Regions from separate parts of the Streptomyces sp. NPDC001292 genome, predicted to be linked through region 3. Evidence: riboswitches for the same ligand, from Rfam matches in the RefSeq annotation. Region 3 holds a riboswitch; each other region holds the start of a gene.
What was found. A riboswitch is a leader RNA that binds a small molecule or an ion and turns the genes downstream of it on or off. The one in region 3 is predicted to bind cyclic di-AMP.
Positions count from the first base shown of each region.

Region 1: linked by a shared signal. The riboswitch ahead of ACFY4A_RS03195 (M23 family metallopeptidase) and the one ahead of ACFY4A_RS20990 (C40 family peptidase) in region 3 are both predicted to bind cyclic di-AMP.
Region 2: linked by a shared signal. The riboswitch ahead of ACFY4A_RS19525 (transglycosylase SLT domain-containing protein) and the one ahead of ACFY4A_RS20990 (C40 family peptidase) in region 3 are both predicted to bind cyclic di-AMP.

Region 1 covers NZ_JBIAXG010000002.1:104,174-111,254, reverse strand. The annotation lists gene ACFY4A_RS03205 (GNAT family N-acetyltransferase) at 1-880, opposite strand, end outside; gene ACFY4A_RS03200 (HPr family phosphocarrier protein) at 1,056-1,337, shown strand; gene ACFY4A_RS03195 (M23 family metallopeptidase) at 1,534-2,289, opposite strand; cyclic di-AMP (ydaO/yuaA leader) riboswitch at 2,302-2,462, opposite strand; gene ACFY4A_RS03190 (M16 family metallopeptidase) at 2,684-4,072, opposite strand; gene ACFY4A_RS03185 (M16 family metallopeptidase) at 4,069-5,442, opposite strand; gene ACFY4A_RS03180 (DNA topoisomerase (ATP-hydrolyzing) subunit A) at 5,827-7,081, shown strand, end outside.
Region 2 covers NZ_JBIAXG010000017.1:58,237-65,317, forward strand. The annotation lists gene fahA (fumarylacetoacetase) at 1-165, opposite strand, end outside; gene ACFY4A_RS19510 (ATP-grasp domain-containing protein) at 380-1,618, shown strand; gene ACFY4A_RS19515 (FAD-dependent oxidoreductase) at 1,715-2,917, shown strand; gene ACFY4A_RS19520 (HAD family hydrolase) at 3,049-3,855, shown strand; gene ACFY4A_RS19525 (transglycosylase SLT domain-containing protein) at 3,883-4,368, opposite strand; cyclic di-AMP (ydaO/yuaA leader) riboswitch at 4,374-4,561, opposite strand; gene ACFY4A_RS19530 (polyprenyl synthetase family protein) at 5,044-6,054, shown strand; gene ACFY4A_RS19535 (outer membrane lipoprotein carrier protein LolA) at 6,342-7,081, shown strand, end outside.
Region 3 covers NZ_JBIAXG010000019.1:57,862-64,942, forward strand. The annotation lists gene ACFY4A_RS20980 (ATP-dependent Clp protease proteolytic subunit) at 77-712, shown strand; gene ACFY4A_RS20985 (hypothetical protein) at 720-1,028, shown strand; cyclic di-AMP (ydaO/yuaA leader) riboswitch at 1,371-1,584, shown strand; gene ACFY4A_RS20990 (C40 family peptidase) at 1,588-2,061, shown strand; gene ACFY4A_RS20995 (ATP-binding protein) at 2,114-2,569, opposite strand; gene ACFY4A_RS21000 (helix-turn-helix domain-containing protein) at 2,797-3,657, shown strand; gene ACFY4A_RS21005 (DUF397 domain-containing protein) at 3,692-3,922, shown strand; gene ACFY4A_RS21010 (8-amino-7-oxononanoate synthase) at 3,976-5,103, opposite strand; gene bioB (biotin synthase BioB) at 5,252-6,505, shown strand; gene ACFY4A_RS21020 (adenosylmethionine--8-amino-7-oxononanoate transaminase) at 6,498-7,081, shown strand, end outside.

The DNA.
Region 1 (7,081 bases), on a different contig from region 3:
CGCACTCGGCGACGGCGTCCGGGACGTGCTCGGCCGGCACGGCGACGACGGCGAGGTCCACGGGCCCGTCGATGTCCCGCACAGAGCGGTGGGCGGGCACCCCGTCGATCTCCTCGCAGTCCTCGCCGAAGGCCCGGTTCACCGCGTGGAGCCGGCCCGTGAACCCGGCGTCGCGGATGTTGTCGAGGATGCTGCGGCCCACGCCGCCGCGCGTGCGGCCCACTCCGATCACGGCAACCGAGCCGGGCACCAGGAGCCGCCGTACTGATCGCGCCTCGGCCCGCTGCTCCCGTGCACGCTGCACGGCCAGCGAGCGGTCGGTCGGCTCGATGTCGAACTCCAGGCGTACGACGCCGTCCTCGAAGCTGCGCTTCTGGGTGTACCCGGCGTCCGTGAACACCTTGATCATCTTGTTGTTGGCCGGAAGCACCTCGGCGGTGAAGCGGCGGATGCCGCGTTCGCGGGCGACGGCCGCGATGTGCTCCAGGAGCGCCGAGGCGACCCCGCGTCCCTGGTGGGCGTCCTGCACCAGGAAGGCGACCTCGGCCTCGTCGGAGGGCGCCGAGGCGGGCATGCCGTCCGCACCGATGCGGTCGTAGCGTACGGTGGCGATGAACTCGCCGCCGACCGTGGCCGCGAGTCCCACCCGATCCACGAAGTCGTGGTGCGTGAAGCGGTGGACGTCCTTCGCGGACAGACGCGGGTAGGGCGCGAAGAAGCGGTAATACTTGGACTCGTCCGACACCTGCTCGTAGAAGCTGACCAGACGGCCGGCGTCATCGGCGGTGATGGGGCGGATCCGTGCGGTGCCGCCGTCGCGCAGCACCACGTCGGCCTCCCAATGGGCGGGGTACTCGTGCCGGTCCGGCGACGTCTGCATGGGCCCCAGCGTACGGCTCGCGTCCGACAGCGGCGCGAGGCAGTCTGTGGAGGACACACATCGGACCGAGGCCGCGGTCCGACGCCACCCGGAGCGGAGCACACGCCCGCTCCGGGTCGCTCCACGTGTGGAAAACTGGTCTAGACAACCCCGATCACCCGAAGGGCAGCAACACATGGCTGAGCGCCGCGTCAACGTCGGCTGGGCCGAGGGTCTCCATGCCCGCCCCGCCTCCATCTTCGTCCGGGCCGCCACGGCCGCAGGCATCCCCGTGACGATCGCCAAGGCCGACGGCACGCCCGTCAACGCGGCCTCCATGCTGGCCGTGCTCGGCCTCGGCGCCGAGGGCGGCGAGGAGGTCGTGCTGGCCTCCGACGCCGACGGCGCGGACGCCGCGCTGGACCGGCTGGCCAAGCTGGTCGCCGAGGGGCTCGAGGAGCTTCCCGAGACGGTCTGACCGGCAGGACCGGTCCAGCGCCGAAGCCGTGCCACCCGGACGGGGTGGCACGGCTTCGCCGTGCCCGGCGGGTCCCCGGAACACCGGAGGGCGACACCGGAAGGGAACACCGGCGAGGAACACCGGAGCCCCGGCTCGGGAGCCGGGGCCTCGGGGGTGTCGCGTGACGCGCCGGGCTGCGCCCCGGCGCAGGGGGTCAGACGTCGATGCCGTGCTTGCGGAGGTAGGCCACGGGATCGACGTCGGAGCCGTAGTCCGGGGACGTACGGGCCTCGAAGTGCAGGTGCGGTCCGGTGACGTTGCCGGTCGCGCCGGACAGGCCGATCTGCTGGCCCGGGACGACCTGCTGACCCACCGAGACCCCGAGGGACGACAGGTGCCCGTACTGGGTGTACATGCCGTCGGCCATCCTGATCACGACCTGGTTGCCGTACGCCCCGCCCCAGCCGGCGTCGACGACGGTGCCGATGCCGACCGCGTGGACGGGGGTGCCGCTCGCGGCGTGGAAGTCGATACCGGTATGGGTGCCGGAGGACCACAGGGAGCCGCCGGTCCGGTAGCCGGTCGATATGTAGGAGTCGACGATCGGCGTCACGAAGGCGTTGAGGCGCTTGCGCTCGGCCTCGCGGGCGGCGCGGGCCCTGGCCTCGCGCTCCTTCTCCGCGCGCTCCGCGGCCTGCTTGCGCGCGGCCTGCGCGGCCTGCTTGCGCGCGGCGGCCCTGTGCTGGGCGACGGCCTGGGCGTCGATCTTCTCGGCGACGCTGTCGCCGATGGTGACGACCGGGGTGAGGCCGGTGTCCTCGGGGGCGGGAGCGTCCGCGGCGAGGGCCGGGGCGGCGAGGGTGCCGATGACACCGGTGGTGGCCAGGGCCGCGACGCCCGCCGCGCGGGCGGTGGTGCGGTGCGTCCGGCTCGGCCGGCGGTGCTTCCCGGTGGCGCGGGTGAACGCCATGGAGACGTGGGTCCTTTCCTTCCCTGTCGCCTACCGGGTTAGCTGACGGGTTCGGAGCAGGAAGGTCTCCTACGGCCCCCTCGCGTCGCGCGCGGGTGTCCGATTCACCCCAGGGACGGTGGGTCCCCGGCTCCCCTGGCTCGCGCCGTACGGGGACTCGGCGATGACTGTCCGGTGCCGCGGACGCGGCGCACTGCCTGACGAACAGCCGGACCGACGCTAGACGGGGCCGCTTTCGATTCCCAAACGGATCAGAAGTTTTGTAGCGCATACCACAGGGCAGACAGGCAGCCTCCCCCTCAATCCGGACATCAAGGGGCCCTGGTGACGCTTCGGTCACCAGGGCCCCACGCGCGTGTGCCGGTCGCCGCGCTGCGGCGGCGACGAGGTGCCTCTACTCGGCCGTGACGACGGTGACCCGGCCGACGCCCAGGGCCTCGACGGGCTCCTTGATCTGCGCCGCGTCACCGACCAGGACCGTCACCAGCCGGTCCACCGGGAAGGCGTTGACGACGGCCGCGGTGGCCTCGACCGTGCCGGTCGCGGCGAGCTGCTGATAGAGCGTCGCCTGGTAGTCGTCGGGCAGGTGCTGCTCGACCTGGTCGGCCAGCGTGCCGGCCACGGCGGCGGCCGTCTCGTACTTCAGCGGCGCCACGCCGACGAGGTTCTGCACGGCGACGTCCCGCTCGGCGTCGGTGAGGCCCTCCGCGGCGAGCTTGCGCAGCACCGTGAACAGGTCGTCCAGCGCCGGGCCGGTGTTCGGGGTGTCGACCGAGCCGCTGATGGCGAGCATCGCGGCGCCCGACCCGTCGGGGGCCGACCGCAATACCTGGCCGAACGCCCGCACCCCGTAGGTGTAGCCCTTCTCCTCGCGCAGGACGCGGTCCAGGCGGGAGGTGAGGGTGCCGCCGAGGCAGTAGGTGCCGAGCACCTGGGCGGGCCACACGCGGTCGTGCCGGTCGGGGCCGATCCGGCCGATGAGCAGCTGCGTCTGGACGGCTCCGGGCCGGTCCACGATGACCACGCGGCCGGTGTCGTCGGCGGTCACCGGCGGCACGGGCCGCGGCTTGGCGGGGGAGCCGGTCCAGGCGCCCAGGGTCCGGCCCAGCAGCTGGTCGAGGTCGACGCCGGTGAGGTCGCCGACGACCACGGCGGTGGCCGTGGCCGGGCGCACATGCCGGTCGTAGAAGGCGCGGACGGCCGCCGAGTCGATGGTGCCGACCGTCTCCTCGGTGCCCTGGCGCGGACGCGACATGCGCGAGTCGGCCGGGAAGAGCTCCTTGGACAGCTCCTTGGCGGCGCGGCGGGCGGGGTTGGCCAGCTCGTGCGGGATCTCGTCGAGCCGGTTGCGCACCAGGCGCTCCACCTCGGAGTCGGCGAACGCGGGCGCCCTGAGGGCGTCGGACAGCAGGCCGAGCCCCTTGGCCAGGCGGGAGGCCGGGACCTCCAGGCTCAGCCGTACGCCGGGGTGGTCGGCGTGCGAGTCGAGGGTGGCCCCCGCGCGCTCCAACTCGGCGGCGAACTCCTCGGCGGAGTGCTTGTCGGTGCCCTCGGAGAAGGCTCGCGCCATGATCGTGGCGACGCCGTCCAGGCCGGCCGGCTCCGCGTCCAGGGGCGCGTCCAGCAGCACCTCGACGGCGACGACCTGCTGGCCGGGGCGGTGACAGCGCAGCACCGTCAGGCCGTTGTCCAGCGTCCCGCGCTCGGGCGCGGGGAACGCCCACGGCTTGGCCTCGCCGGCCCTGGGCCGGGGGTGGAACTCCATCGTGGCGAGCTCGGTCACTTCGCCGCCTCCTCGGTGTCGTCGGTGGCCGCGGCGTCCGCGTCCTGGGCGTCGTCCTGCACGTCGGCGGCGGTCGGCTCGTAGACGAGCACCGCGCGGTTGTCGGGGCGCAGGCGGGACTTGGCGACCTCCTGGACCTCCTCGGGCGTCACCTCCAGGACGCGCTTGACGGCGGTCAGGGCGAGCTGCGGGTCGCCGAACAGGACGGCGTAGCGGCACAGTTCGTCCGCCCGGCCGGCGACCGTGCCGAGGCGGTCCAGCCACTCGCGCTCCAGCTGGGCCTGGGCGCGCTCCATCTCCTCGGCCGTCGGGCCCTGTTCGGCGAACCGGACGAGCTCCTCGTCGATGGCCGACTCGATGACGGGGACCTCGACGTCGCCGGAGGTCTTCACGTCCAGCCAGCCCAGGGAGGGCGCGCCGGCCAGCCGCAGCAGGCCGAAGCCGGCCGCGACGGCCGTACGGTCGCGGCGCACCAGCCGGTTGTAGAGCCGGGAGGACTCGCCGCCGCCGAGGATGGTGAGCGCCAGGTCGGCCGCGTCACACGCGCGCGTGCCGTCGTGCGGGAGCCGGTAGGCGGCCATCAGGGCGCGGGCCGGGACCTCCTCCTCGACGACCTCGCGCAGCTGCTCGCCGATGACCTCGGGCAGGGAGCCGTCGCGCGGCTCGGACTTGCCGTCGTGGGACGGGATGGAGCCGAAGTACTTCTCGATCCAGGCGAGCGTCTGCTCAGGGTCGATGTCGCCGACGACCGACAGGACGGCGTTGTTCGGCGCGTAGTACGTGCGGAAGAACGCTCGCGCGTCCTCCAGGGTGGCCGCGTCCAGGTCCGCCATCGACCCGATCGGCGTGTGGTGGAACGGGTGGCCCTCCGGGTAGGCGAGGGCGGTCAGCCGCTCGAAGGCGGTGCCGTAGGGGACGTTGTCGTAGCGCTGGCGGCGCTCGTTCTTGACGACGTCCCGCTGGTTCTCCATGGACTCGTCGTCCAGCGCCGCGAGCAGGGAGCCCATGCGATCGGCCTCCAGCCAGAGGGCGAGCTCCAGCTGGTGGGCGGGCATGGTCTCGAAGTAGTTGGTGCGCTCGAAGCTGGTGGTGCCGTTGAGCGAGCCGCCCGCGCCCTGCACCAGCTCGAAGTGGCCGTTGCCCTTGACCTGGGCGGAGCCCTGGAACATCAGGTGCTCGAAAAGGTGAGCCAGGCCGGTGCGCCCCTTGACCTCGTGGCGCGAGCCGACGTCGTACCAGAGGCACACCGCCGCGACCGGGGTCAGGTGGTCCTCGGAGAGCACCACGCGCAGGCCGTTGGCCAGGCGGTGCTCGGTCGCTGTCAGGCCGCCGGAGCCTGCCTCGGCTGCTGCCGTGTGACCCATGGGCATGTACGTCCCTTCGATCGCGGTGGCGGTCTGCGAACCGCCCGTTTCCTGCCGGTCCTGCCACTGTATGCAAGCGTGCGGACCCCTGGCGAAGTTCCCACGACCCGTACGCCGAGAGCGAGACGGAAAGCCACGCACCACGGCGGCACCGGGGCCGGGACGCGAACGGACTTCGCACCTGCCACAGAAGCACCACTGCCATCACGGGCCACGGCCCGCGTCCGGACGGGCAAGGGCGCTGCAGCGGACGGCGAGAGGGTGCCCCGGAGGCGGGACGAGAGCGCGGAACGTGCCCTGTGAGGACGGGGCGTGGTCCGGGTTGTCAGTCGCGCGGTCCACAATGGTCGGCGTCAGATCCCGTCACGCTTCAGCAAGGAGCCGGCAGCGATGGCCCGCCGCAGCACGAAGACCCCGCCGCCCGACGACTCGTACGAGGAGCGGATCCTCGACATCGACGTCGTCGACGAGATGCAGGGCTCCTTCCTCGAGTACGCGTACTCGGTCATCTACTCCCGCGCGCTGCCGGACGCCCGGGACGGACTCAAGCCGGTGCACCGCCGCATCGTCTACCAGATGAACGAGATGGGGCTGCGCCCCGACCGCGGCTACGTGAAGTGCGCCCGCGTCGTCGGCGAGGTCATGGGCAAGCTGCACCCGCACGGCGACGCGTCGATCTACGACGCCCTGGTGCGCCTGACCCAGCCCTTCTCGATGCGTGTCCCCCTCGTCGACGGCCACGGCAACTTCGGCTCACTGGGCAACGACGACCCGCCGGCCGCCATGCGGTACACCGAGTGCCGGATGGCCGAGGCCACGGGCCTGATGACGGAGTCCATCGACGAGGACACCGTCGACTTCGCCCCCAACTACGACGGCCAGGAGCAGGAGCCGGTGGCCCTGCCGGCCGCGTTCCCGAACCTGCTGGTGAACGGCTCCTCAGGCATCGCCGTCGGCATGGCCACGAACATGCCCCCGCACAACCTCACCGAGGTCATCGCGGCCGCCCGCCACCTGATCCGCCACCCGAACGCGGACCTGGACGCCCTGATGCGGCACGTCCCGGGCCCGGACCTGCCCACCGGCGGCCGGATCGTCGGCCTGTCCGGTATCAGGGACGCCTACGAGACGGGCCGCGGCACCTTCAAGATGCGCGCGACGGTCTCGGTGGAGACCGTGACAGCCCGCCGCAAGGGGCTGGTCGTCACCGAGCTGCCCTTCTCCGTCGGCCCGGAGAAGGTGATCGCGAAGATCAAGGACCTGGTCGGTTCCAAGAAGGTCCAGGGGATCGCCGACGTCAAGGACCTCACCGACCGCGAGCACGGACTGCGCCTGGTCATCGAGATCAAGAACGGCTTCGTGCCGGAGGCCGTCCTGGAGCAGCTCTACAAGCTGACGCCGATGGAGGAGTCCTTCGGCATCAACAACGTCGCCCTCGTCGACGGCCAGCCCCTCACGCTCGGTCTGAAGGAGCTGCTGGAGGTCTACCTCGACCACCGCTTCGACGTCGTACGGCGCCGCAGCGAGTACCGCCGGAGCAAGCGGCGCGACCGGCTGCACCTGGTCGAGGGCCTGCTCACCGCCCTGGTGGACATCGACGAGGTCATCCGTCTGATCCGCTCCAGCGAGAACTCCGCGCAGGCCA
Region 2 (7,081 bases), on a different contig from region 3:
GGCGTACGGCGAACCGAGCGCCCGCGCCGCCGCCCCCGCGTCGAGCACGTGGTCGCCGAGCCGGACGCCCACGGTCCTCTCCGGCGACCCGGCGCGGGAGAAGACGCCGTAGGGAAGGTTGTGCGGGCCGAAGGGGTCGCCCTCGGGGACCTCGAAGGGGGGCATGGGGTACTGCCTTCCTTTCCGAAATTCCATGTGATCGGGCCACACGTTACGGGGGCGCCGCATGTCTTGGGCAGTGTCTAAAGAGTTTGCAATGTCCGAATTGGTCTTGTGGGAGGGGGTAATTCCGGCTTAGCGTCCTCTGGGGGCGCGGACGGGGTGGGTCCGCTCCATAGGGGGACACGTGGGGGGACCCGTGGCCAGGAACGCCGTCAGTGTGCCTTTCCGGGCCGACCGTGAGGTACCGGGCCTGATCGTGAAGTTCGGCGACTACCCGCTGCACCACGGTGGGGTGGGCGCGATCCGCAGCCTGGGCCGTCTGGGCGTGCCCATGTACGCGATCACCGAGGACGCCTACACGCCGGCGGCCTCCTCCCGTTACCTCAAACGCGCCTTCGTCTGGCCGACCAGAGGCACGGAGGGCGCGGACCGTCTGGTGGAGGGCCTGCTGCGCATCGGCCGCCGCATCGGCCGGCCCACCGTCCTGGTGCCCACCGACGAGGAGGCCGCCGTCCTGGTCGCCGAGCACCAGGACGAACTCAAGGGCCACTTCCTCTTCCCGCCCGTCGCCCCCGGTCTGCCGCGCCGTCTGGCCAGCAAGCAGGGCCTGCACGAGCTGTGCGTGGAGCACGGCATCCCGAGCCCGGCGGCCGCCTTCCCGCAGTCGTACGACGACATCGTGGCGTTCGCCGAGAAGACCCGCTTCCCCGTGGTGGCCAAGAACCGCGAGGCGTTCGTCCGGCGCAGAAGCCCCGCGGTGAACGGCACCACGAGGATCGACAGCCGCGAGGGCCTGCTTGCCCTGGCGCGCGACTGGGGCGAGCGACCCGGCGTGATCCTCCAGGAGTATCTGCCGCGGGAGGAGGCCGAGGACTGGATCGTGCACGCCTACTTCGACCGGGACTCCACGCCGCTCGCGATGTTCACCGGCGTCAAGGTCCGCTCCTGGCCGCCGCACGCGGGCATGACGGCGAACGCGTACGTCGTCGACAACCCCGAACTCGCCGACCTCACCGCACGGTTCATCAAGCAGATCGGCTTCACCGGCATCGTCGACCTCGACCTGCGTTTCGACCGGCGCGACGGGCAGTACAAGCTCCTCGACTTCAATCCGCGCATGGGCGCGCAGTTCCGGCTCTTCGAGAGCGAGTCGGGCGTGGACGTCGTACGTGCCATGCACCTCGACCTGACCGGGCGCCCCGTCCCGGAGGGCGAGCAGCGCTCCGGCCACCGGTACGTCGTGGAGAACATCGACCTGCCCGCCCTCCTCGCCTACCGCCGCAGCGGCTACACGACACCGCACGCGCCGGTGAAGGCGAGCGGCACGGAGCTGGCCTGGCTCGCGGGGGACGACCCGCTGCCGTTCGTCACGATGCTCGCGCGCTTCGTGCGGCCGGGTGCCAGGCACCTCTATCAGCTGTGGCGGACCAACCGCCGTGGCGGCACCACCGGTTAGGGCAGCGCACAACCGTATGCGGGCGGCCCGTGCCGCCGCCCGAGCAGGCCCACGAGTGACACGAAGTGACGCGAGCACGTCCTGGGGAGGGACTTCGTGAACCAACCGGTGGCAGTCATCGGTGCCGGGCCGTTCGGCCTGTCCACCGCCGCCCATCTGCGCGCCCGGGGCATCCCGGTCCGCGTCTTCGGCGAGCCCATGGTCTCCTGGCGCGACCACATGCCCGCCGGGATGCTGCTGAAGTCGACCCCGGCCGCCTCCGGCATCGACTGCCCGCAGCGCGGCCACAACCTCGCCGACTACTGCGCCGCGGCCGGCATCAAGCCGCTGGTGACCGACGAGGACATCATCCCGGTGGAGACCTTCATCGCCTACGGCGAGTGGTTCCAGCGCAGGCTGGTGCCCGAGCTGGAGCGGGTGCGGGTGGTGTCGGTCGACCGGCGGCCGGGCGGGGGCTTCGAGCTGAAGCCGGACTCCGGGGAGCAGTTCACCGCCCGGGCGGTCGTGGTGGCGACGGGACTGTCGGGCCTGTCCCATCTGCCGCCGGAGCTGACCGCGGCGGTGCCGGACGGCCCCACGCCCACCGGGCCGCTCTCGCACAGCTCCCAGCACCACGACCTGAGCCGGTTCGCCGGCAAGGAGCTGATCGTCGTGGGCGCCGGCCAGTCCGCGCTGGAGACCGCGGTGCTCGCCGCGGAGGCCGGCGCGCGGGTGCGGGTGGTGGCGCGGGGCCGCGGCAGCGTCGCCTTCGGCGCCCCGCCCTGGGAGCAGCCGAGGTTCCGGCCCGAGTCGCCCTTCGGCCGCGCCTGGTCGCTGTGGGCGCTGAGCTACCACCCGCAGCCCTTCCGTCACCTCCCGGCCGGGGTGCGCCACCATCTGGTCCGCCGGGTCCTCGGCCCGCTCGGCGCCTGGTGGCTGCGCGAGCGCTTCGAGTCGGCGGTGCCGGTCCACGAGGTGAGCGGCATCGTCCGCGCCGAGGTCACGGGCGGGCGGCCGGTGCTGACGGTGCGGACCCTCGCGGGCGAGACCCGGGAACTGGCCGCGGACCACGTCATGGCGGCCACCGGCTACCGCGTCGACATCGCCGCGATGGGCTTCCTCGGCCACGAGCTGCGCACCGGACTCGCGGTGAGCCGCGGCGCCCCCAGGCTCGGCGCGGGCTATGTCTCCTCGGTACCCGGCCTCTACTTCACGGGATTGCCGGCGGCGGCCTCGTACGGGCCGGTGATGCGGTTCGTGTGCGGCACGGAGTTCGCCTCCCCGCGGCTGGCCGAACACCTTGCTGCGGCGCACGGTTGAGCGCCACCTCGCCTGCCGCGCGAAGGGCCCGTATCAATAAGGGAGTTGAGGAGAGGACGCCAGGAGCGCGGTGGTCGCCGCGGTCGTCCGGTTCCGGTCGAGTCGGCGGGCCGGAGCATCCGTATTCTCTGATCATGGCCGCCCTCGCATATGCCCTCATCGCCACTGACCTGGACGGAACGCTGCTGCGCGGCGACGACACCGTGTCCGAACGGTCCCTCGCCGCGCTCGGGAGGGCGGCGGCCGCCGGTGCCCGGCACCTCGTGGTGACCGGACGGCCGGCGCCGCGGGTGCGGCAACTGCTCGACGTCCTCGGCGCCACGGGGCTCGCGGTGTGCGGTCAGGGCGCACAGCTCTACGACGCCGGGAGCGACCGCCTGCTGTGGTCGGTCACCCTGGACCGGGAGCAGGCCGAGACCGCGCTCGGCAAGATCGAGGCCGAGGTGGGGGAGGTGTACGCCGCGGTCGACCAGGACGGAGTCGAGGGGCTCACGCTCATCGAGCCGGGGTATCTCATGCCGCACCCGTCGCTGCCCGCCGTGCGGGTCGAACGGCGCGACGACCTGTGGCGCGCGCCCATCAGCAAGGTGCTGCTGCGTCACCCGGTGCTGTCCGACGACGAGCTGGCGGCGGCGGTCCGCGGCGTGGTGGGGTCCCTCGCCACGGTCACCATGTCGGGCCCCGGGACCGTCGAACTCCAGCCGTGCGGCATCACCAAGGCGACCGGACTGGCGCTGGCCGCCGAACACCTGGAACTGGGCCGCGAGAGCGCCCTCGCCTTCGGCGACATGCCCAACGACATCCCGATGTTCCAGTGGGCCGCCCGGGGGGTCGCCATGGCCAACGCCCACCCCGAGCTCAAGGCGGTGGCCGACGAGGTCACGATGTCGAACGAGGACGACGGCATCGCCGTCGTCCTCGAACGACTGTTTGTCTAGCCGGTGTGTGGGCCGGCCGTGGTTCGGTCAGTACGCGCCGAAGACGTTGTCGATGGAGCCGTACCGCTTGGCCGCGTAGTTGCAGGCGGCCGTGATGTTGGCGACCGGGTCGTAGATGTCCCAGGACGTGCCGTTCACGTGGTACGCCCGGAAGGTCGGGTCGATGACCTGGAGCAGACCCTTGGACGGGATGCCCATCCTGGCGTTGGAGTCCCAGAGGTTGATGGCACGCGGGTTGCCGGAGGACTCGCGGATGATGTTGCGGTGGATCCCGTTGTAGGAGCCCGGGATGCCGTTCTCCGCCATGACCGCCAGGGAGGCCCGGATCCAGCCGTCGAGGTTGTTCGCGTAGCCGTAGCTCGCGGCCGTCCGGACGGTGGACGGGGTCGCCGCGGACGCAGTCGTGGCGCCGAGCAGCGGCACGGCGAGGACGGCTGCGCTCGTGCCGGTGACGGCGAGGGCGCGGACGAGGCGGGCGGTGCGGGAAGAACGGCGCTGACCGTTTGCAGGCATGGGGGATTTCCTCTCCGTCGCCTGCGAGGTGAGCTGTCGGGTTCGGGCGGGGAGGTGCCCGGCCGTGCCCCGAAGGGCACGGCTTCACCCCGAGCCGTTCCGGTGCGGCGTACGACGTAGGACGTACGTGCCCGGCCCGGCGGCTTACCTGGGTCCCCCGCTCCTGCCATGGTTCATTCGGTCGTTGGGATTACGGGCGGCGGCAGGATTCGGCGTCCGCTCGTTGGCCGGGAACGTATGCGAGAGCACATGTCCCGAACAAGTGCCGGAATCACACATTGCCCTATTTGACCTTGGTCCGGGGTGTATGTGGTGCTTGATCCTTTGCGCCTGCAAGCCTCAACTCGGCGGCCAGTAAAGGGAATGTGAAGGAGTGCGGGAGATGATACGGACGGAGGGTGACGTGACCCAACTCACGGTTTGGGTGCCCGAAGGGCAATTGCCGCTAAAGAGAATTGAAACCCCAATAGGGGTGAATCGGACTTCAAGTGTGAGTGCGGGTGGGCCGTGTGGCGGAGGCGTGATGGTGGTCACGTCGGGTGATGTGGCCTGGCCCGTATAGGTGGGCGACATCGGTGATCGAAACGTGACCGGATACGCTGACTTGAGTGAGGGCAGCGACCTATCGACAAACCGTGTAATCCCCAGCAGACACCAGCAGACAGGAGACCCCTCGTGACCGTCGTCGGGCCATTCGGGCTGAGCGTGCGGGACCAGGCTCTCGAAGCCGATGTCCAGGCCGGATTGGCGGCTGTCGAGGAAGGGCTGCTCGAAGCCACCAAGAGCGAGGTCCCGTTCATCACGGGGGCCGCCCAGCACCTCGTCAAGGCCGGCGGGAAGCGGTTCCGGCCGCTGCTCGTGATGCTCGCGTCCCAGTTCGGGGACCCGTACGCACCGGGCGTCGTGCCGTCGGCCGTGGTGGTGGAGCTGACCCACCTGGCGACGCTGTACCACGACGACGTGATGGACGAGGCCGCCGTGCGCCGCGGGGTGGCCAGCGCCAACACCCGTTGGGGCAACTCGGTCGCGGTCCTGACCGGTGACTTCCTGTTCGCCCGGGCTTCGCAGATCCTCGCCGACCTCGGCCCGGAGGCCGTGCGGGTGCAGGCCGTGGCGTTCGAGCGGCTGGTCACCGGGCAGATCCTGGAGACGGCGGGTCCGCAGGACGGCCGGGACCCCGTCGACCACTACCTGGACGTGCTCGGCGGCAAGACCGGGTCGCTGGTGGCGGTGTCGTGCCGGTTCGGCGCGATGATGTCCGGCGCCGACGAGACCGTCGTGGACGTGCTGACGCAGTACGGCGAGCGGCTGGGCGTCGCCTTCCAGCTGGCGGACGACGTCCTGGACATCGCCTCCGACTCGCACGAGTCGGGCAAGACGCCCGGCACCGATCTGCGCGAGGGCATCGCCACGCTGCCGGTGCTGCGGCTGCGCGAGCGCGCGGCCCGGCTGGGGCTGCCCGAGGACATCGCCCTGTGCGAGCTGCTGGACTCCGACCTGAGCGACGACGCGCGGCACGCGGAAGCGCTGGCGGCGCTGCGGGCGCACCCGGCACTGGAGCAGGCCCGCCGGGACACCGTGCGCTACGCCGAGGAGGCTCGGGCCGCGCTGGCTCCGCTGCGGGAGTGCGACGCGAAGGCCGCACTGCTCCAGCTGTGCGACGCGGTGGTGCACCGGGCCGGCTGACGCCTGTCCGGTTCCGCGATGTCACCGGACGCCTTCGCCGGGCGGCCCTTTCCGAGCGGCGCCCTCCAGACCTACCCCTACGGGGTGGGGGAGGCATCGCCCTTTGTGTGTCATACCGCAGGCGTACACGGAGTTGGCTCCGGGGTCTGACGCTTCCGCCCGGCGGATTTGGTCAGATGGAAACCACGGACCACACCACTCCTCACCGATCTGGGTGAGAATGGCGGCTGAGGGTGACACCCCAGTGCAGAAGGACAGCCGCCGCCGATGACGGAGGTAGGGCACACATGGCACCGAACGAATCCGAAGCCCACGACCTGCGCGCGGGGCGCCGCAAGGCCGCGCGCTACGTCGTCCCGGTCACGGTGGTGGGGGTGGCGGCGGCGACCATCGGGCTCGTCCCGGCACTCGCCGCGTCCGGCGACCCCGACCTGCCGAAGATCACCGCACAGCAACTCATAGAGAAAATCGCCGAGTCGGACGTCCAGCAGCTGTCCGGCACGGTCAAGATCAGCACCGACCTGGGTCTGCCGAACCTCGGCGGCCTGGAGAGCGGCCTGGCCTCGGGCGCGGCCAGGGGCGGTGACGGTTCGTCGGCCGACCCGACGTCAAAACTGCCCGAGCTGGCCTCCGGCACGCACACCCTGCGCGTCGCCGCCGACGGCGAGGACCGGCAGAAGGTCTCGCTGATCGAGAACGCCGCCGAGTACAGCCTCATCCACAACGGCAAGGACGTCTGGGGTTACGACAGCAAGTCGAACGAGGTCTTCCACGGCACCGCGGCCGACGGCGGCAACAAGCACCGGGACGAGGTCCCCGCCACGCCCAAGGACTTCGCCGACGAGGCCCTGAAGTCGGTCGACGACACCACCTCGGTGAAGGTCGACGGCACCGCGCAGGTCGCCGGCCGCGACGCCTACAAGCTGGTCATCCAGCCGAAGCACGCCTCCGGCACCACGGTCGGCGCGATCAGCATCGCGGTGGACGCCAAGACCGGGATGCCGTTGAAGTTCACGCTCACCCCGGC
Region 3 (7,081 bases):
ATTTACGTACGTCCTGTACATTTTCTACAGAGGCCGCTCCGACCGGAGCGGGGCCCGCCGCATGGAGGGGTGTGCCATGACGCGACCGTCCGCCCGCTACGTCCTGCCGGAGTTCACCGAGATCACCAGCGCCGGCCGGCGGCCCCTGGATCCCTACGCGAAACTGCTCGAGGAGCGGATCGTCCTCCTCGGCACACCGGTCGACGACATCGCGGCGAACGACGTGATCGCGCAGTTCGTCCACCTGGAGCACCAGGCACCCGACCGGGACGTCTCGCTGTACATCAACTCCCCGGGCGGCTCGTTCAGCGCCATGCTGGCCGTCCACGACACGATGCGGTACGTGAGCTGCGACGTGGAGACGGTCTGCCTGGGTCAGGCCGTCGCGTCCGCAGCGGTGCTGCTGGCCGCGGGCACGCCGGGCAGGCGGTACGCTCTGCCGGGCGCCCGCGTGGTCCTGCGGCAGCCGTCGCTGCCCGAGCCGGTCGAGGGCCAGGCGTCCGACCTGGCCATCCAGGCGGAGGAGCTGGCACGGGTGCGCGCCCGCCTGGAGGAGTTGCTCGTACGGAGCACCGGGCGGTCCGCGCGGCAGGTGCGGGCGGACCTGGAGCGGGAGCGGGTGCTGGACGCGCGGGAAGCCTTGAATTATGGGCTGGTTGACCGGATCATCCCGAATCGCGGGGCCACGCGCACCGCGCCGGACGCGGGGTGAGCCGCCGATGCCGCCACCCGAGCTGCCGCCCCTGCCGGCGCTGACCCGTGCCGAGGCGGAGCTGATCGACCGTTACCTGGAGGCGGCCGACCTGCTGGGCCGCGCCAACCCGGGCCGGCCCGGGGACACCTACCGGGCCCTGAGAGCCGCTCAGGCGCTCGTCGGCAAGGCGGTGGTGCTGCGGGACACGCTGGCGCTGATGCACCAGCGGGGCGAGACCGAGCTGCACGCGGCCACCCTGGCTCGCGCGCTGCGGGTGCTGGACGGAGAGCGGCGCACGGCCCGCGTCACCCTGCCCCCGGACTGCGGAAGTTGACGTCCTCCACAACCAGGGGCACGGCGGGCGCGGAAGGCCGTCCGTCCGGACACGCGGCGCGGAATGTCCCCGAATGACCGACCGCCTTTCGGTGTAGGTTCGGCTCCCTTTTCGGGACCACCGCAGTTGCGCAACACGCCTCCCCGGATGGCGGAACCAGGTGTTCCGGTGCTGGTCCGGGGGTCGTCACGGGAAGGGGCGCCCGTTCGCTCGTGAGGGGTGTCCACCCGAACGGGCGCGTGGTGAGTAACAACACAAACACTCGGATCCGTTGGGATTTTCGGACATCCGTAGGTGAAGATCCCTGTCTGACGACAAGCCCCCGCCACAACGGCGGGGCGGTCCGGGCGGACGCCGAGTCCTGCCGCCGCCCGGATGACCGGTCGACAGGAGTGGATCGGCAGGAATGGAGGACCCAAGCACGACGGGTCGCCGGAACGGTCACGCCATGGCCGGACCGAGCATCCCTTGGGGTGAAGCCGCGGCAACGCGGCCGGGCAACTTCGCCAGCCCGAATCCGACAGGTCATCCTTCACAGGCGGCTGACGAAGGGTTGCGCATGACCGCGCTCAATCGTGTCCCGTCGCTGATGGCCCGGGCCGGCACGGCCTCGGCCCTGACTCTCGCCGCCGTGGGCGGCTCGATCGTGGTCCCGGGTGTGGCCTCCGAGGCCGCGGCCGTGACGACCGCCAGCAAGGCGCTGCGGATCGCGGCGTCCAAGAAGGGGTCGCCCTACCAGTGGGGCGCCACGGGGCCGCGGAGATTCGACTGCTCCGGGCTCACGCTGTACTCGTTCAAGAAGGCGGGCAAGAAGCTGCCCCGCACGGCCGCGCAGCAGTACAACAGGAGCCGGCACATCTCCGCGCGCAGCCGCCGAGCCGGGGACCTGGTGTTCTTCCACTCGGGCTCATACGTGTACCACGTGGGCATCTACGCCGGCGGGGGCAGGATCTGGCACGCCCCGAAGACCGGGGACGTGGTGAAGCTGCAGAAGATCTGGACGAAGAGCGTCTGGTACGGCCGGGTCAGCTGACCCGGCCGTAGTGCGGGCGGTGGCGGCGCTTCCACGTCGTCACCGTCCGTTCCTACGGTTCCTGGCCCGCGGCCGTCACAGGGCGGGCGGGAGCCGTCCACGGAAGTTCGATGCAGACCGTCTTGCCGCCCTCCCGGGTCGGCCGCACGCTCAGTCTGCCGCCGCACTCGGCGGTGAGCCACCGGATGATCACCATCCCCCGGCCGTTGTCCTGCTGGACGGCGGCCGGCAGTCGTTTCGGGAACCGGGGGTGGCTGTCGGTGACCCCGATGCGCAGTCGCTCGTCACGCACCAGGACGAGGTCCACCGTGAAGGTGGGTGACTGCCCGAAAGTGTGCTGTACGGCGTTGGTGGCGAGTTCGGAGACGATGAGCCGGACCGTCTCCGCGGTGTCCGTGGCCGGCGGCAGGCCCCACTCCGCGAGAGTGCCCGCCACATAGGCGCGGGCCGCACAGACCGAGGCGGGATCGCTCGGCAGAGTGACGGATGCTTCCAGATGGTCTGCCATGGCGACGTCGTCCCTTTCCCACGGGACCGGAGTCCGACACTGAGCGGATGATTCGAGTACGGTCCCGCACTGGTGCTTCGCCGTCAGACTGCCATCAGCACTCCGGTCTCGGTGGCGATCCACCGAGATATGCATATATCTGTCGCTCGATGCGGTGAACTCTGCGACGGCAGACCGTATGTGAAGCGGGTCGCGTGGAGCGTTCAGAGGGAGCGAGGGAGTAGCCCATGCAGCACGGTCCCGCGGTGCGCCGCCGGAAACTGGGCGCCGAACTGCGCGCGCTGCGCACCGGCGCGGGCCTCACGAGCGGTGAGGCGGCCCACCTGGTCGGCTGGCACCAGTCGAAGGTCAGCCGGATCGAAACCGGCACCAGTGGGGTGAAACCGGCCGATGTGCACTCACTCCTGGACGCGTACGCGGTCGACGACTCCCAGCTGCGCGAGCTGCTCCTGGCGCTCGCGGGACTGGACGACGGCGACGGCCGGCACCACTGGTGGCACGCCTATCGCGGTGTACTGCCGCCGACCTACCGGGACTTCATCAGCCTGGAGTCGCAGGCGAGCGGGATGCGCACCCTGGAGACCTCGGTCGTCCCCGGACTGCTGCAGACGCCCGAGTACGCCCGCGCGGTCACCCGGGCCGCCGTGGACGGCCTCGACGAGGACCGGCTGGACGCGCTGGTGGAGGTGCGGCTGGCCCGCCAGGACGTGCTGCGCTCGCGACCGCCGCTGGAGCTGGACGCGGTGCTGGACGAGGCGGTGCTGCGCCGGGAGGTGGGCGGACCCGAGGTCATGAGGCGGCAGCTGGAGCGGCTGACGGAGGCGGCCCGACTGCCCCAAGTACGGCTCCAGGTGTTGCCGTTCGCCGCCGGCGCGCACGTCGGCGTCACCGGGCCTTTCGTTATCTTCTCATTTTCGAACGCTGCTGATCTGAACGTGGTGGTTCTCGACCACTTGACGAGTAGCCTCCACCTCGAGCGGAAAGAAGACCTAGAGGCCTACAGCGAGGCCTTCGACACCCTGCGGATCCACGCCCTCTCGCCCGAGGACTCGTTGGACTTCATCGCCGGGATACGCCAGGACCACTGACGGCGCGCAACCGCATACCGCGTAAGGAGGCACCATGTCCGCTCTGCCTCGGCACGTACCTTCCAGCACCGATCTGCACGGCGTGCGCTGGCTGCGCAGCAGCTACAGCACGGGAGCCAACAACTGCGTCGAGACGGCCCGGCCCGCCACGGGACCGTGGGCCGGGCTGCTCGCCGTGCGCGACTCCAAGGCCCCGGCCGGGCCCGCGCTGCTCTTCTCCCCCGCGAGCTGGGCAGACTTCACGGCCGCGACGCACCGCATCTGACGAACGATCCGGTCATATCCGCACCCGGTGACGCTCGGCCGTGTCACGCCGACTCATGGTCGTGTTCCACCGATCACCCGTACAGCGCGTTCGATCTGCGCCCCGGAGAGGTCCGCGCGGGCGGTCAGCCTCAGCCGTGAGATGCCGTCGGGCACGGAGGGAGGACGGAAACAGCCCACGGCCAGGCCTGCCGCCCGGCAGTCGGCCGCCCACCGCACGGCCTGCTCCGGGGACGGCGCGCGCACCGAGACCACCGCGGCGTCCGGACGTACCGCTTCCAGACCCGCGGCGGTCAGGCGTGCGTGGAGTTCGGCCGCCACCGCACGCGCGCGTGCCGCCCGCTCCGGCTCGCGGCTCAGCAGTCGCAGCGCCGCCAGGGCGGCGCCCGCGGCCGCGGGGGCGAGGCCGGTGTCGAAGATGAACGTCCGGGCCGCGTTCACCAGGTGGTCGATCACGCGCGCGGGCCCGAGGACGACTCCGCCCTGGCTGCCGAGCGACTTCGACAGCGTGGCCGTGACGACCACGTCGTCGGCGCCCGCCAGTCCGGCCGCGTGCGCGGCGCCGCGGCCGCCGGTGCCCAGGACGCCCAGCCCGTGGGCGTCGTCGACGACGAGGCCTGCGCCGCGCTCCCGGCAGACCGCGGCGAACTCCGCCAGCGGGGCCGCGTCGCCGTCGACCGAGAAGACCGTGTCCGACACGAGCACGGCCGGGCCCTCGTGCGTGCCGAGCGCCTTGCGCACCGCGTCCGGGTCGGCGTGCGCGACGACCTGTGTCGTGCCCCGGGCCAGCCGGCAGCCGTCGATGAGCGAGGCGTGGTTGCCCGCGTCGGAGACGACGAGTGAGCCGCGCGGCGCCAGCGCGGTGACCGCGGCCAGGTTCGCGGCATATCCGGAGGAGAAGACCAGCGCCGCCTCGAAACCGCAGAAACCGGCCAGTTCGCGCTCCAGTTCCACGTGCAGTTCGGTGGTGCCGGTGACCAGCCGGGAGCCGGTCGAGCCGCCGCCCCAAGTGCGCGCCGCGGCCGCGGCCCCCTCGGTCACCTCCGGATGGCGGGCCAGCCCAAGGTAGTCGTTGCCCGCGAGGTCGAGCAGCGGCGAGTCGGCGGGGCGGGGCCGCAGGGTCCGTACGAGTCCGGCCCGGCGGCGTGCGTCCGCCCGCTCCTCGATCCAGCCGAACGCCATGGGTCCTCCGGGGCATTTGTAGGCAGTGGACAGACCCTAGCGGCAGGACCAGCCGCCCATGATGTGGCAATACCCACATGTCGATGGGGCCGTCGTTGTGCGGAGTCTCCTTGGCCGCGGACCGGACCGTAGGACAGGATCAGCTCTCATGGACCTGCTGAGGACGCTGGTGGACAAGGGGCTCCGGCGCGAGTCGCCGACCCGCGAGGAAGCTCTGGCCGTGCTGGCCACCTCCGACGACGAACTGCTCGATGTGGTGGCCGCGGCCGGGAAGGTGCGCCGCCACTGGTTCGGCCGGCGGGTGAAACTCAACTATCTCGTCAACCTCAAGTCGGGCCTGTGCCCCGAGGACTGCTCCTACTGCTCCCAGCGGCTCGGCTCGAAGGCCGACATCCTCAAGTACACCTGGCTCAAGCCCGACGACGCCTCCAAGGCCGCCGCGGCGGGGCTCGCGGGCGGCGCGAAGCGGGTCTGTCTGGTGGCCAGCGGGCGCGGTCCGACCGACCGTGACGTGGACCGGGTCTCCGACACCATCAAGGCGATCAAGGAGCAGAACGAGGGCGTCGAGGTGTGCGCCTGCCTCGGTCTGCTCTCCGACGGCCAGGCCGAACGGCTGCGCGAGGCGGGGGCCGACGCCTACAACCACAACCTCAACACCTCCGAGGCGACGTACGGCGACATCACCACCACCCACACCTACGCCGACCGGGTGGACACGGTGAACAAGGCGCACGCGGCCGGTCTGTCCGCCTGCTCCGGGCTCATCGCCGGGATGGGCGAGAGCGACGAGGACCTGGTCGACGTGGTCTTCTCGCTGCGCGAGCTGGACCCGGACTCCGTTCCGGTGAACTTCCTGATCCCGTTCGAGGGCACACCGCTCGCCAAGGAGTGGAACCTGACCCCGCAGCGCTGCCTGCGGATCCTGGCGATGGTCCGGTTCGTCTGCCCGGACGTGGAGGTGCGGATCGCGGGCGGCCGCGAGGTGCACCTGCGCACCATGCAGCCCCTCGCGCTGCACCTGGCCAACTCGATCTTCCTCGGCGACTACCTGACCAGCGAGGGCCAGGCCGGCAAGGCCGACCTGGAGATGATCGCGGACGCCGGGTTCGAGGTGGAGGGCGCCGACCAGGTGACGCTGCCCGAGCACCGGGGGGCGGCCGGGGGCGAGTGCGGGTCGCACGACCGCACGGGGTGCGGGTCCCACGAAGAATCGGGCTGCGATGCGCACGAGGGGCCGGGGTGCGGGTCGCACCAGGGTGACGGGATCTGCGGTTCCGCCGCGGCACCGGCGGCTGGACCGGCATCGGCATCGGTACCGGCCGCGGTCGGCAACGAGCCGCGTACGGACCTGGTCGCCGTGCGCCGCCGGGGCGCCGGAACGGACCTCGCGCCCAATGCCTGAACCGCACACCACGCCCGGCCGGAGCGTGCCGGAACTGCTGGAGCTCGACCGGCGGCACGTGTGGCACCCGTACGGACCCATGCCCGGCCGCCACGAACCGCTCGTCGTGGAGTCGGCGAGCGGGGTGCGGCTGAGGCTCGCGGACGGCTCGGGCGAACTGGTCGACGGCATGTCGTCGTGGTGGGCGGCGATCCACGGCTACAACCACCCGGTGCTCAACGGGGCCGCGCGGGAGCAGCTGGCGCGGATGAGCCACGTGATGTTCGGCGGGCTCACGCACGAGCCCGCCGTCCGGCTCACGAAGCTCCTTGTCGACATGTCACCAGAAGGTCTCGAGCATGTGTTCCTCGCCGACTCCGGTTCGGTGTCGGTCGAGGTCGCGGTCAAGATGTGCCTCCAGTACTGGCGCTCGCTCGGCCGCCCGGAGAAGCGGCGGCTGCTGACCTGGCGGGGCGGCTACCACGGGGACACCTGGCAGCCGATGTCCGTGTGCGACCCCGAGGGCGGGATGCACGAACTGTGGGCCGGTGTGCTGCCGCGTCAGGTCTTCGCGGACACGCCGCCCGCGGAGTACGA